DNA from 4 places in the Mesorhizobium sp. B2-4-7 genome. Region 3 is predicted to be linked to each of the others. Evidence: predicted binding sites of a transcription regulator. Region 3 holds the regulator's gene; each other region holds the start of a gene.
What was found. The regulator PhoB, encoded in region 3, activates phosphate uptake and scavenging genes when phosphate is short. The targets are predictions, from matches to a motif close to TGTCATNNANCTGTCAT.
Positions count from the first base shown of each region.

Region 1: a site for PhoB is predicted at 1,924-1,940, ahead of FJ946_RS18420 (esterase-like activity of phytase family protein). Genes of this name have one in related genera too.
Region 2: a site for PhoB is predicted at 2,220-2,236, ahead of FJ946_RS01220 (RNA degradosome polyphosphate kinase). Genes of this name have one in related genera too.
Region 4: a site for PhoB is predicted at 1,864-1,880, ahead of phnF (phosphonate metabolism transcriptional regulator PhnF). Genes of this name have one in related genera too.

Region 1 is NZ_VFVH01000006.1:205,766-209,514, reverse strand. Features, by position in the region: gene FJ946_RS18425 (MATE family efflux transporter) at 1-148, opposite strand, end outside; gene FJ946_RS18420 (esterase-like activity of phytase family protein) at 315-1,805, opposite strand; gene FJ946_RS18415 (FAD-dependent oxidoreductase) at 2,118-3,749, shown strand, end outside.
Region 2 is NZ_VFVH01000001.1:244,967-248,715, forward strand. Features, by position in the region: gene FJ946_RS01220 (RNA degradosome polyphosphate kinase) at 1-2,098, opposite strand, end outside; gene FJ946_RS01225 (zinc-finger domain-containing protein) at 2,301-2,546, shown strand; gene FJ946_RS01230 (FAD-dependent monooxygenase) at 2,566-3,749, shown strand, end outside.
Region 3 is NZ_VFVH01000016.1:84,828-88,576, reverse strand. Features, by position in the region: gene pstB (phosphate ABC transporter ATP-binding protein PstB) at 1-386, shown strand, start outside; gene phoU (phosphate signaling complex protein PhoU) at 412-1,119, shown strand; gene phoB (phosphate regulon transcriptional regulator PhoB) at 1,139-1,828, shown strand; gene FJ946_RS29490 (ROK family protein) at 1,836-3,077, opposite strand; gene xylF (D-xylose ABC transporter substrate-binding protein) at 3,337-3,749, shown strand, end outside.
Region 4 is NZ_VFVH01000003.1:204,909-208,657, forward strand. Features, by position in the region: gene FJ946_RS11100 (carbon-phosphorus lyase complex subunit PhnI) at 1-712, opposite strand, end outside; gene phnH (phosphonate C-P lyase system protein PhnH) at 714-1,325, opposite strand; gene phnG (phosphonate C-P lyase system protein PhnG) at 1,325-1,786, opposite strand; gene phnF (phosphonate metabolism transcriptional regulator PhnF) at 1,903-2,652, shown strand; gene FJ946_RS11120 (zinc-binding alcohol dehydrogenase family protein) at 2,776-3,749, opposite strand, start outside.

The DNA of each region.
Region 1 (3,749 bases), on a different contig from region 3:
GGCCGACCCAGACGGCGTTGACCGAGCCGTTGAGCGATTGCAGCACGTTGGAGCCGAGCACCGGCAGGGCGAACAGCAGGAGCGTGCGCGGAATGGGGCCGCTGGTCAGGTCACCGGTGCGCCGGCGCGCGGGCATCTTTTCATCCATGGCGGCAATCCGGCAAAGCTGGTTCTTTTGAGTCCGGCACGCAGGATACCGCAGGCCCGACCGGGATGCACCCTGGAGAAAGGAGCGATGGCGGGTAAGGCACGCCGTCGTGCATCCGATCATGCTTGTCGGGCCGGAGGCCCGCCTGGCGCCTCCGGCAAGATGCTTACTTCCTGGCGAGGCCGGGAAGCGTGACCTGAAAGACAAGGAACATGGTGTCGACATCGGCGCCGTCCTCGGCCTTGTAGGGCGCGCCGACCTGGAAACCGTCCTGGGCGAGGAAATCGTTGTCGTTGGCGACGAACAGGAAATAGTCGTCGGGCAGCTTCGGATCGAGCACGCTCGCCAGCGACATCGCTTCCCACTTTTCCGAGAGGTTGTCCTTGTCATTGGGCGCGCCATTGTGCAGGCCGAAGCGGGCAAGCTCGGCCTTGTCGTTGATGTCGATGAACGGCGTCAGCCTTGCCGGCGTCCCCGACGGATCGAGCACGCCCTTGGGCGCCACCGGCTTGTCGGCGGCATCGAAGGGACCGCCGGCGATGTCGGTCGCGCCGGAAAGGTCGACAATGTCGATCTTGCGATACAGCGACTCTTCGCCCTTCAGGCCCTGGCCATTGCCGCTGTCGCGCGCCAGCATCAGGAAAGCCGTGTCCGACAGCGCCACGATCTCGCTTTGCGCAGCCACCTTGGTCTTGCCCTTGGCGTCCTTGAACACCGGCAGCGGCACGACATATTCATGTGCCAGCTTGAGATGGGCAAGATCGGAGGCGTCATAGACCAGCGCCCTGGTGTTCTGGCGCGTCGAGGCCGAATCGCCGCCGTCCTGCCGGGTCGCCGACTGCAAAACCGCGATCACGAACTTGCCGTCCGGCGTCATTGCCATGCCTTCGAGGCCCTGATTGTTCTGGCGGCCGGTTTCGGGATCCTTTGGGTCGGGTTCGGCAGCACCTGGGCCCGGATTGTCGGAAGCAAAGTTGGCCGTGCCGTGGCGCATCGGCACGAGCGCGGCCGGAGGCTGGGTCGCCGACATCAGACGGCCGTCGGCGGAGAAGCGGTAGATGTCGGGACCGTATTCGTCGGAGACGAGCATGGTGCCGTCGGGCAGCCGCACGATCGCCTCGTTGTCGAGCGCGAGCTTGCCATTGTCGGCCTGCGGCAGGACAGGCATGTCGCCGGCGGCGGGACGCACGCCGTTCAGCGGGTCGAGACCGCTGGCGTCGGCGCCCTTGTCGTCGGTCAGGAGCATGGTGTCGGCGAGCGTCGCCTTGACGCCGGTCTGCTCCTGGCCGGCCGCGGGCGCGGCACCTGGCGCCACCGGGGCGAACTCGATGTTGATCGTGTTGAGGCGCGGCCGGTAGTCGGTGGTACCGACGACGTTATAACCGCGGTCGGGCAGCAGCCACAGCGAGCCTCTGTAGGTGCCGGCATCATGCGTCCAGCCCGCGGTGTCGATCGACATGCCGGAGCCGGAGCCGAAGGTCTCGCCGAACCTGTCGCGCTGGCCGGCCGGGATGCGGCCAACCCCCACCAGCCCCTTGTTGACGAAACTGGCGCCGCCGACGCTGGCCGAGCTGTCGGCGAAGGCGGGCAGCGAAACGGCCGAGGCCGCCAGCGCGGCGACCAGCAGCCGCAACGAGAATGAGCGTAGATGCGTCATGGATATCCCCTTGATGACAAAGCGCCGGGACGGCGGAATTCTGAGGTTGCCTGGCGGCGGCGAGGCTGCCGCCCTGGAGGGCCGCTTGTGCCCTCGGCAAGCGGTCTAAGGCGCGAACATGATGCTTGCATGACAGTTGGTGACGCATTCGCGTCGGCCCGCCGCGACGCTGCTGGGGAAGTGCGGCCGCGCCAAAAAATCGATCGTTCCGACACAGGTTCGACAGCGTCCAGGAGCTGTTCGTAGTACTAGACACTCATGTACAGTACGTATATGGTTCCGGTTTCGAACAGTCCGTGGAGGAGGGAAGCCTTGAAGTCTCACTACCGCGCAGTCGTCATCGGGGGAGGAGTGGTGGGCGCTTCGGTGCTCTATCACCTGGCGCGGTTCGGCTGGTCGGATGTGGCGCTGATCGAGCGCGCCGAACTGACGGCGGGGTCGACTTGGCATGCGGCGGCGGGGTTCCACGCGCTCAATGCCGACCCCAATGTCGCCGCGCTGCAGGATTACACCATCAACCTTTACCGCGAGATCGAGGCCGAATCCGGCCAGGACGTCGGGCTGCACATGACTGGCGGCGTCAACATAGCCAGCGATCCGGCGCGCTGGGAGTGGCTGAAATCGGCCTGGGCGGTATTCCAGTCGGTCGACATCGAGACCGCCCGGCTGGTGACGCCTGACGAGATCAAGGCAATCTGCCCGATCGTCGACGTCACCGGCGTGCTTGGCGGCCTCTACGATTCCAACGAGGGCCATCTCGACCCTTACGGCACGACGCATGCGTATGTCGGTGCCGCCAAGAAGCGCGGCGCCGACGTGATCCTGCGCAACCGCGTGGTCGAGCTGAAGGCGCGCGCCGACGGCCATTGGGATGTCGTCACAGAGCAACGCACCATCACCGCCGAGCATGTCGTGAATGCCGGCGGGTTGTGGGCCAAGCAACTCGGCCGCATGGCCGGGGTTGAACTGCCGGTGACGCCGATGGAGCACCATTATTTCGTCACCGAGGACATTCCGGAAGTCGCTGCCCTCGACAAGGAGATCGGCCTGGCCGTCGATCTCGACGGCTTTTCCTATCTGCGGCAGGAGCGCAAGGGCGTGCTGCTCGGCGTCTACGAGCAGAACCCGAAGCACTGGAACATGGACGGCGCGCCGTGGGATTACGGCATCGAGCTCATCCCCGAAGACACCGACCGCATCGGCCCGGAACTTGCCAAGGCGCATGAGCGCTTCCCTTGCCTGGCGACGGCAGGCATCCGCAAATGGGTCAACGGCGCCTTCACCTTCACCCCGGACGGCAATCCGATCGTCGGGCCGGTGCGCGGCCTGAAGAATTACTGGGTTGCCTGCGGCGTCATGGCCGGCTTCAGCCAGGGCGGCGGCGTCGGCAAGTCGCTGGCCGAGTGGATGATTTACGGCGAGCCGCAGGCCGACATTTTCGGCATGGACATCGCCCGCTACGGCGCCTTCGCCGCAAACCGGGAATATCTCAGGCAGACGACGCGACAGTTTTATTCTCGTCGTTTCGTCATGACCTTTCCCAACGAACGGCTGCCTGCGGGCCGGCCGCTGAAACGCCCCGGCGCCTATGACGGCATGAGTGCGGCGGGCTGCGAATGGACGGCTTCCTGGGGGCTGGAAATCCCCGCCTATTTCGCGCCGATGGGATTCCGCGAGGAGACGACGCTCAGGCGCTCCAACGCCTTCGACATCGTCGGTGACGAGGCGCTGCAAGTCCGGCGCGCCGCCGGCCTCATCGATATCTCGGCCTATGCGCGCTACGCGATCACGGGACCGGGCGCGGAGGCTTGGCTCGACAGGCTGCTGGCCTGCAGGCTGCCGAAGGCGGGACAGGCGAGGCTGGCGCCGATGCTCGGGCCGGACGGGCGGCTGAAGGGCGATCTCACCGTCTTCAACTGGGGCAATGGCGACTACTGGCTGATG
Region 2 (3,749 bases), on a different contig from region 3:
TGGTCATGAAATATTCCTGTGCGTTGAACGGCTCCTCGCCCTCCTCGAGCACGACGCGCCGGGAGGTTCCATCAGCCAATACGTCGAAACTTTGCTGATTGTCCATGATGTTGCCGAGCATGATCTGGCCCAGCACCTGTTCATGCACAGTTGGGTTGGTGATCGGCACCATGGTCTCGACGCGACGGTCGAGATTGCGCGGCATGAGGTCGGCCGAGGAGATGTAGACCACCGCCTCGTCCGACGGCAGGCCGTGGCCATTGCCGAAGCAATAGATGCGGCTGTGCTCGAGGAAACGGCCGACGATCGACTTGACCCTGATGTTTTCCGACAGGCCCGGCACCTGCGGCCGCAGGCAGCATATGCCGCGCACGACGAGGTCGATCTCGACGCCCGCTCGGCTGGCGTCGTAGAGCGCGTCGATGATGATCGGATCGACAAGGGCGTTCATCTTCATCCAGATGCGTGCCGGCCGTCCCTCGAGTGCGTGGGCGACCTCATCGGAAATGTGCTGCAGGATACGGTTCCTCAGCGTGAAGGGCGAGATCGCCAGCCGCATTTCGGCGGTCGGCTCGGCATAGCCGGTGATGAAGTTGAAAAGCTGGGCGACATCGCGTGCGATCGTTGCATCGGTGGTGAAGAAGGACAGGTCGGTGTAGATGCGCGCGGTCACCGGATGGTAATTGCCGGTGCCCAGATGCACATAATTGCGCAGCTTGCCGTCCTCGCGCCGCACCACCAGCGACATCTTGGCGTGGGTCTTGAGCTCGAGGAAGCCGAACACGACCTGGACGCCGGCGCGCTCGAGGTCGCGCGCCCAGCGGATGTTGGCCTCCTCGTCGAAGCGAGCCTTGAGCTCGACCAGTGCCGTCACCGACTTGCCGGCCTCGGCGGCGTCGACCAGCGCACGCACGATCGGGCTGTCGTTGGAGGTTCGGTAAAGCGTCTGCTTGATCGCCACCACTTCCGGGTCGGCCATCGCCTGGCGCAGGAACTGCACCACGACGTCGAAGGATTCGTAGGGGTGGTGGACGATGATGTCCTTCTCGCGGATAGCGGCGAAGCAATCGCCGCCATGCTCGCGGATGCGCTCGGGGAAACGCGGATTGTAGGGCGTGAATTTGAGGTCGTCGCGGGCAACGGCGACGATCTCAGAAATCTGGCTGAGCGCCAGCGGGCCGGTCAGGACGCTGATGCGGCTCGACGAAACGCCGAGTTCGCCGGCGACGAATTCGCGCAGTTCGGCCGGCATGAGCATGTCGAACTCGATGCGAATGACGGAGCCGCGGCGGCGGCGCTTTAGCGCGGTCTCGAACAGGCGCACGAGATCTTCCGATTCCTCCTCGACCTCGATGTCGCTGTCGCGAATGATGCGGAACGTGCCGGAGCCCTTGACCTCGTAACCCGGGAACAACTTGCCGATGTAAAGGCCGACCGCCTCTTCCAGCGGGATGAAGCGGACATGGTGCTTGCGGTCCGGCAGGCGGATGAAGCGCTTCAGCGCCACCGGCAGGCGCAAGAGCGCGCTCATCTCCTCGCCGTTCTTGCGATGGCGAAGCTGCAGCGCCATAGAGAAGCCGAGATTGGGGATGAACGGGAATGGGTGCGCCGGGTCGATCGACAATGGCGTGAGAACAGGAAACACCTGGTCCTGGAAGTGCTCCTCCAGCCAGGCCTTCTCGTCCTTGGTCAGCGCGTCGCGGGTGATGCTCTCGATGCCTTCCTTGTTGAGCAGCACGGTCAGCGCCGAAAGGCTCTTCTGCTGGTCTTCCTGCAACCGTTCGACCTCACGCAGCAGCTGTTCGAGCTGCTGTTCGGGGGTACGCCCGTCCGGACTTCTCAACACGATGCCTTCGCGAACCTGGCCAGCCAGGCCGGCGACGCGCACCATGAAAAACTCATCGAGATTGGCCGCGGAGATCGACAGGAAACGTACCCTCTCCAGCAGCGGATGGTTTGTGTTCTGCGATTCCTCGAGCACGCGGCGGTTGAACTGCAACCAGGAGAACTCGCGATTGACGAAACGATCCGGATTGCCTTCCGGGCTTGCCGCTTCCGCATTGATGAACTCGCTCTGGACCGGCTTCAGTTCGTTCATGGTTCCTGCTCTTCCCACGTCTGGTTGCTTCGCCGCTTTTTCGGGCGGCGCCCAGGCTGTTGCGCCTGGCTGCGATGCTCCAGCCGGTTAACCGGCTTAACTTATCCTCTGACAGGCTTTTGCGACAGTTTCATTTCATCGAACTTGCAAACAGACCGGTTATGATCCAAACGCTGAGCAGACTGCGCTAAAGGAGACGACGATGGCAGGCGGTTCCATTCCCCATTTCCAGAACGATGCGGGCCATCCGGCGATCGATATCGGAGTCAAGGAATTCATGTGCACCGGCGCCAACCCGCCTTTCGACCATCCGCATGTGTTTCTCGACATGGGCGACGACAATGAGAAGGTCTGCCCCTACTGCTCGACGCTCTACCGCTATTCGCCGAAGCTGACGGCGATGGAAACGCTGCCGGCCGGCTGCCTCTACATCGATCAGGCCGCCTGACCTCCAGCGGGCCGGGCCAATGGCAGACGCACAGTCCCGGCAAGTCATCATCGCCGGGGCGGGTATTGCCGGGCTGACCGCGGCACTGGCTTTCGCCGAGCGCGGCTATCCCGTACGGATCTTCGAACAGGCGCAGCGCCTCGAAGCGGCGGGCGCCGGCATCCAGCTTTCGCCCAACGCGACACGCATCCTGCGTGAGCTCGGCGTACTCGACGCACTTCTTCCCAATGCCGTCAGGCCGGAAGCCGTGGTGCTGAAGGATGCGGCAACCTTGGGCGAACTGGCGCGCGTGCCTCTTGGACGAGCAGGCGAGGCGCGCTGGGGTGCGCCCTACCTCGTGGCGCATCGAGCGGACCTGCAAAACGCGCTGATGGCGCGCGTGGCTGCCATGCCCGATGTTCATCTCACCACCGGCGCGCGCCTTGACAGCGTCACGATCAGCAGTTCAGGCATCACCGCGGCAGCCGATGTGGGTGGCAGGCCCGTCGCGGCGGAAGGTTTCCTTCTGGTCGGCGCCGATGGCGTCTGGTCGTCGGTCCGCGGACTTGCCGACCCAGCAAGAACCAGCCCTGCGAAAAGCCACTTCTCGGGCGAACTGGCCTGGCGGGCAACCGTCAGCGCAGACAGTCCTGCCGGGCAAGCTTTTGCAGAGATCGGTGCGCCGGACTGCGTCACCACCTTCCTGCATCCCGGCTTTCACATGGTCGCCTATCCCGTCAGCAAGGGCAGCGCCATCAACCTCGTCGCTTTCACCAGGGGCGAGCGTATCGCCGAAGGCTGGTCCGGCCATGCCGATCCCGCAATCCTGGCCGGCGCCGTGCGCGGCACCGCGCCGGCGCTGGCAAGGCTTGCGGAGTTGGCCGGCCCGTGGGCGGCCTGGCCGATCCATACGGTCGATCAGAAGCAGCCATGGGTAAGGTCGGGCCGCATCGCGCTGGTCGGCGACGCGGCGCATGCCATGACGCCGTTCGCGGCACAGGGCGCCGCGATGGCCATCGAGGATGCCGCCACGCTTGCCGACGTCATGGCCGCCTCCCCTGCCGACCTGGCCGGAAGTCTTCAAATCTGGGAAGGCCTGCGCCGGCCGCGCGTCGTGAGAGTGGCACGTCGCGGCGCCCTCAACCGCCTTGCCTGGCATGCCTGGGGTCCGGTGGCGTTGGCGCGCAACCTTTTCCTGAAAATGCGGGCGCCGGAGAAGCTCGC
Region 3 (3,749 bases):
TCGAGCAGGCGCTGAAGCGCGCGGCACTGTGGAGCGAGGTCAAGGACAAGCTCAACGCCAGCGGCCTCAGCCTTTCGGGCGGCCAGCAGCAGCGCCTCTGCATCGCCCGCACGGTGGCGGTGAAGCCGGAGGTCATCCTGCTCGACGAGCCTGCCTCGGCGCTCGATCCGCTGTCGACCGCCAAGATCGAGGAGCTGATCGATGAGCTGCAGGCCGACTATACGATCGTCATCGTCACCCACAACATGCAGCAGGCGGCGCGCGTGTCGAAGCAGACCGCGTTCATGTATCTGGGCGAGTTGGTCGAGTTCGACCGCACCGAGAAGATCTTCACATCGCCCCGCGAGAAGCGCACGCAGGACTATATCACCGGCCGCTTCGGCTGATCCCAGGCATACGAGGACCAAGATCATGGCCGAACACACAGTCGCAGCCTTTGACGAAGATCTCGGACAGATCAGCAGGCTGATCCGCGACATGGGCGATCTCGCCTCATCGATGGTCGGCGGCGCCACCAAGGCGCTCCTGAATTCCGACAACGCGCTCGCCCAGCGCGTCGTCTCCGACGACGCCATCATGGACGCGCGCCAGCGCGAACTCGACGACCGCGCCATCACCCTGATCGCCAAGCGGCAGCCCATGGCGGACGATCTGCGCCATGTCGTCGGCTCGATCCGCATGGCGGGCGATCTCGAACGCATCGGCGATCTCGCCAAGAACATCGCCAAGCGCGTCGGCACCGTCGGCCTTGCCGCCACGCCGCGCGACCTGTCGCACTCCATCGACGCCATGGCGCAGCTTGTGCTGATCCAGGTGCAAGGCGTGATCGAGGAGTATGCGGCGCGCGATGCCGCGGCACTTGCGAAGCTGCGCGCCGACGATGAACGCATCGACGTCAAATACACGTCGGTCTTCCGCGAGCTGCTGACCTACATGATGGAGGATCCGCGCAACATCACCGCCTGCACGCATCTTTTGTTCTGCGCCAAGAATCTCGAGCGCATCGGCGATCACGTGACCAACATTGCCGAAAATGCCTATTATGTGCTGACCGGCACGCAATTGCCCGCCAATCGCCCGAAGCAGGACGAGACGGCGATGTCGGCGCCAGCGGCTTGACGGCAGGGGTGACCAGTCGATGATCGCGCCACGCATCATGGTGGTGGAGGACGAGGAGCCGCTGGGTGTGCTGCTCCGTTACAATCTGGAATCGGAGGGTTATCAGGTAGAGGTGGTGACGCGCGGCGACGAAGCCGAGATCCGCTTGCAGGAGAATGTCCCTGACCTTCTTGTGCTCGACTGGATGGTGCCGGCGGTGTCCGGCATCGAGCTCTGCCGCCGTCTCCGCATGCGGCCCGAGACCGAGCGGCTGCCGATCATCATGCTGACGGCGCGCGGCGAGGAAAGCGACCGGGTGCGCGGTCTCTCCACCGGCGCCGACGACTATCTGGTCAAGCCGTTCTCAACGCCGGAATTCATGGCACGCGTCAAGGCGCTGCTGCGCCGCGCCAAGCCCGAAGTTCTGTCCAGCGTGCTCAAGGTCGGCGACATCGTGCTCGACCGTGAATCGCACCGGGTCTACCGCAAGAAAAGCGAGATCCGGCTCGGGCCGACCGAGTTCCGCCTGCTCGAATTCATGATGCGACATCCCGGCCGCGTGTTCTCGCGCAGCCAACTGCTCGACAATGTCTGGGGCGAAACGATCTATATCGACGAGCGCACCGTGGACGTGCATGTCGGCCGGCTGCGCAAGGCGGTCAACAATGGCCGCATGCCTGACGTGATCCGCACCATTCGGGGCGCGGGGTATGCGATTCGCGAAGACTAGGGATATGTCACGCAACGTTCTCGCCCACGCCTGATTTCGCCTGTGCCCCCGGCGCGAAAATCTCCTGGTCGACGAAGGTCAGCGCGCGCATGGCGCAGCCCTCGCGGATCAGTGGCAGTTCGTTCGGCTCGGTGTCGAAGGAAATCGATTTCGAGTGCTGGCCGCCGGCGGTCTGGGCAATGGCCTCGCGCAGAGCCGGCTCGATCAGGTCGAAGGCGGCGGCGCTGACGCCGACCATGGCGACCGGCGCCGGATCGATCAGCGCGAACAGGCTGCCAAGGCCGTAACCCAGCGCCTCGCCGGCCTTGCGGTAGGCTTCGCGCTCCGGCCCGTCCTTTTCGCGCGCCGAGGCCGCCAGGGTGCGCATGTCGGCGTCGCTGACGTCGACGGGCTCGGTGTCCTCGCCAAGCTGCCTCGCGTTGCGCCAGATGGCATAGTTGCCGGCATAGGCCTCGACGCAGCCGCGCCGCCCGCAGCGGCAGAGCGCCCCGCCGGGGCGATGGATCATGTGGCCGAACTCGCCTCCGGATGAATGGGTGCCGGTGAACAGTTCACCCTTCAGCACCAAGCCCATGCCGATGCCGTGCGACAAAAGGATGGCGATGAAGTCGTCGCGGTAGCGCTGGGGATCGCGCCAGCGCAGCGCCACCGCCATCATGTTGCAATCGTTCTCCATGGTGGCGGGAATGCCGAACTCGGCCTCCAGTATGTCGGCGAAGGCGATGTCGGTCTGCGGCGTGATCGGCGACCACAGCATGGTGCGCGCATCCGTGTCGGTGATGCCCTGGATCGCCAGCGCGATGCGGGCGATGCTGCCGACGTCGAGGTCGGGATCCTCGAACCGCCGCCTGACGATGGCCACGCATTCGCCGATCAGCGCCTCGCGCGACAGGGTGAGCGTGTCCAGCCGGCGCTGCTCTTCAGATATCACCTGGCCGGCATAGTCGATGACGGCGACGGAGAGAAAATTCAGCGACAGCACCACGGTCATCACCGCCGCGGCTTCAGGGTTGAGGCTGAGGCCGACCTGCGGCCGGCCGCGTTTCAGCGCACCGGCCTCGCTCGGCTTGCTCTGCGCCAGGATGCCTTCGCCAATCAGGTCGGAGGAGATCGCCGATATGGTGGAATGGCTGAGCCCGGTGGTCGCGGCAATCTCGGTGCGCGAGGGCTGCCCGGCACGGCGCACGGCCGCGATCACCATCGCCCGGTTGCGTCGGCGCAAATCGTCGTGGCGGATTCCGACCGACATGTTTCTCGCATCCTCCCCGTCGCCGCGTTCTCTCCCCAGGATCCCGACGACCGTCAAATACTGGCAGAACCGGCCTTGGCTGTCATTATTTATTCCGGAGCTCGAAAAAAATTCACGAGGACATCAAAATACATCAGAATCGACGTTGACAGCGTTCCGACGATGGACCAGTGTTTTTTCGAGGCTCGAAAAAATAGAGCCTTTGTGCCGGCCTACGGGCCTGTTTGGTCGCGCCATACGCGGCGCAGGGAGGATTAAGATGAAGAGATTCACAGCCGCCATCCTGGCGGGTGTCGCCATGTCGCTGACGCTCGCGTCGGTCGCGCAGGCGAAGGACAAGGTCATCGGCGTTTCCTGGTCGAACTTCCAGGAAGAGCGCTGGAAGACCGACGAGGCCGCCATGAAGAAGGCGATCGAAGCCGCCGGCGACAAGTATATTTCCGCCGACGCCCAGTCCAATCCCGGCAAGCAGCTCACCGACGTCGAGAGCCTGATCTCCCAGGGCGCCAATTCGCTGATCATCCTGGCGCAGGACGCCTCCGCCATCGGCCCGGCGGTGCAGAAGGCGCTCGACGAAGGCATTCCGGTCGTCGGCTATGACCGCCTGATCGAGAACAAGGACGTCTTCTATCTGACCTTCGACAACAAGGAAGTCGGCCGCATGCAGGCCCG
Region 4 (3,749 bases), on a different contig from region 3:
CGTCGAGCTCCAGCTCGACCTCGCCGATGCGGATCTCGCCGACGAAGGGATGGTTGCGGGCATAGCCGCGCTGCGTGGAATAGCCGAGCGCCAGCAGGAACCCCTCGTCGCCGCGCGACAGCGCCTGCAGGCGGATGTCGCGAGCCATCGGGAACTCCAGCGGCTCGCGGGTGATGTCGCCGGGGACATGGTCCTGAGGCATGTCTCCGTCCGGCTCGATCAGCCCATCGCGAGCGAGGATCGCCGAGACGCGCGGCATTGCCTGCGCTTCCGTCTCGCGCCGCAAGGGCCCGGCGACATCGGCGCCGGCGGCAAGCTCGGGATCGAGCAGCCGGTGCGTGTAGTCGAAGGTGGGCCCAAGCAACTGGCCGCCGGGCAGGTCCTTGTAGGTCGCCGAAACGCGGCGTTCGACCAGCATGGTGGCGGTGTCGATGGCATTTGTATAGCCAAAGCGCGGCAGCGTGGTGCGGTAGGCCCGCACCAGGAAGATCGCCTCGATCATGTCGCCGCGCGCCTGCACGATAGCGAGTGCGGCGAGTTCGCGATCGTAAAGCGAGCCTTCGCTCATCACCCGGTCGACGCCGAGCGCCAGCTGTTCGACGATCTGGTCGAGGCGCAGTGCCGGTACCGAGCGGTCACCGCGCCGACGGTCGGCGAGCAGGCTGTGGGCGTTGGCGATTGCAGCTTCGCCGCCTTTTACCGCGACATACATGCTAGGCCTCCGTCGTCTTGATGCGTGTCGTACGCGGCAGGCAGGCGAGGCTGTCATGTGCCGCCAGGATGATGTCGACGCCGCGCGGAAAGCGGTTGATGTTCTGCTTCCACTGCTCGATGAAATGACGCGGCATGAGGGCCGGCGCGATCGTCGCCGTCTTCTCGATGCCAGGACCTTCGAGCAGCAGCGGCGTGCCTGACGTGAGATCGCCGACCTGCAGGATCAATGTGGTCGAGCGGTCGGGATAGTCCTGCGTGCCTTGCGAGAAACCGTCGAGCGCCATCATCTCGGCCGGCGAGGCCACAAAGGCGAAATGCGCGTCGGCCGGGGTGTTGGCCAGCGGCGCGCCGCTGTGAAAGCCGAGCCAGGACATGACCGCTGCCGAGGCGTGCAGGGCCGGGTCCAGCCAGAGCGGCGTGTCGTTGTCGCACAATGCCAGCGCAACCGCGCCCGATATCGCCGAAAGCGGCGCCGGCGGGCGGGCCAGGGCCGGCAAGGGTTGCACGCTGCCCGGCCGCGCCATTGCGTCCATGACGGCGCGAAACACCGTCTGGGCGTTGAACACCGGATCGGCGAACCCGCCCTCGATCGATTGCGCTGCGATATCCATCAATCTTCTCCGCGAACCATGGTGAAGAAATCCACCTTCGTTGCCGCCGTTTCGGCGCGGCGCCTTTCTCGTGCCGTGGTCAAGGCAGCCCGCAGCGGCGCGAGAAGGCCCGTTTCGACCGCCTCTCGGTGGGCGGGGTCCTGCCACAGCGCGTCGGCGATGGCCGCCAGCTTCGCCTTCTGCTTGTCGCGGCCGAGCGCATAGCAATGGCCGACCTGTCCGGACGGCAGGCGCACTGTGGCGCGGGTCACGGTGGCCTCGCCGACATTGAACGGCGCGCCGCCGCCGCCGATGCGGCCGCGCATGGTAACCAGGCCGGTCTCGGGACCGCGCAGCAGTTCGACCTCGGCAGGCAGGCCGGATTCGTTCCAGAGGCGAACGATGTCGTCGCCGCTGGACTGCGCCAGGGTTGCCATGGCCGCCTTGCGTTCGGCCTGGTCGCGCGCTTCCTGTCCTCGCATGAGCAACATCCTTGCTTCTAATTTGTCTATTGATATAGACAACCATACGAATTATACCCATTACCTAACGCGAGTCCATGACGGGTGCGTGACAGGGGCCGGCCAGGGGCGAAACCGTGAACGGAAAACACGTGGCTGACGGTATCGAGCGGCGCAGCGGCGTCTCGTTGTGGCGCCAGATCGCCGACCGAATCCTGCAATCGATCGCTGCCGGCGATTTTGCCGAGAATGCCGCGCTGCCGCCGGAGGTGGCGCTGGCCGAGCGCTATGGCGTCAACCGTCACACGGTGCGCAGCGCCATCGCGGCGCTCGTGCAAGACGGGGTACTGCGGGCCGAGCAGGGGCGCGGCACTTTCGTGCTGTCGCGCAAGCGGCTGTCCTATCCGATCGGCGCGCGCACGCGATTTTCAACCGGCTTGCAGGGCCAGGCGTCGGAGCGGCATATCGTGCTGCTGGCCTCATCGGTCGAGCCCGCCAGCCGGCGCGTCGCCGAAGCCCTGGGCGTTGCCAGGGGATCGGATGTGATTCGCCTGGAGACGCGCGGCGAGGCCGATGGGAAGCCGGTGTCGCGCGCTTCCGGCTGGTTCGACGCCAGGCGCTTCGCCGGCATCGATGTGGCCATGGCCGAGACCGGGTCGATCACCGCATCGCTCAAGCGTTTCGGCATAGACGATTATCTCAGGCAATCGACGGTGCTGTCGGCGCGTCACGCCGATGCTTCCGACCTTGCCGACCTCGATCTGCAGCCGGGCGGCATCGTGCTGGTCACGGTGGCCGTCAACATGACGCCGGACGGCCGGCCGATCCAATTCGCCGAGGCGCGCTTCCCGGCGGAGCGGGTGGAGCTGAAACTGTCGGCGCTGTAGGCGTGTCGGCCTAACGCTGGAATCAGACCAGCCCGGTCGCGCGCACTTGTCAGCGGCTTGGCGTTTGGGGGGCGACCTGCGCGGGGGTGTGGTCAATTCGGGCCGGGTTCACGGCCTGCCATGTTATGCCCCTACCTCGATCACGGCCTTGATCAGCCCGGATTTCTCATGCGCCCAGCGGGCGAGGTCACGTGGCGTGTCGGCAAGCGTGGTGCGGTGGGTGACGAGCTTGGCCAGCGGCACCGCGCCATCGCGGATCGAAGCGGCGACGTGGTCAAAGTCGGCCCTCAAGGCATTGCGGCTGCCGACAAGCGTCATCTCGCGCTTGTGGAACTCGGGGTCGGAAAAGGCGATGTCGTCCTTTACGACGCTGACCAGCACCAATGTCCCGCCATGCGCGACATGAGCGAAGGCCGACTGCACCGAGGCGGTGTTCCCGGTGGCGTCGAAGACCACGTCGAAGCCTTCGCCTGATGTCGCTTCGCTGACCAGATCGGATGCCGCGCCGCGCGACCCGTCGAGGGTCTTGAAGCCGAGTTCATTGGCGGCGAAGCCGAGCCTTTCGCTGCTCATGTCGAGCAGCGTCACGTCGAGCCCGGCGATGCGGGCGAAGATGGCGGTGCCGAGCCCGATCGGTCCGGCGCCGATGACGAGCGTCCGTGCGCCGGGATCGGCACGCGAGCGCCGCACCGAATGGGCGCCGATGGCCAGGAATTCGACGGCCGCGGCATCGGCCAACGACAGGCCGTTGGCTGGATAGAGGTTTTGTTCCGGGATAAGGATCTGTTCGCACATGGCGCCGTCGCGATGCACGCCGAGCACTTCGATCCGGACACAGCAATTGGGTTTACCGTGCCGGCAGGCGATGCATTTGCCGCACGCCAGATAGGGATTGATGATGACCGGCTCGCCCGTGGCAAGACCAACGCCTTCGCCCGCCTCGACGATGGTCCCCGACACTTCATGGCCCATGATGCGGGGGTAGGCGAGGAAGGGATGCTTGCCCTCGAAGATGTGGTAGTCGGTGCCGCAGATGCCGACATGGCTGACCGCCACCAGCGCCCAGCCGGGAGGCGGCGAGCCAGCCGCGGGACGGT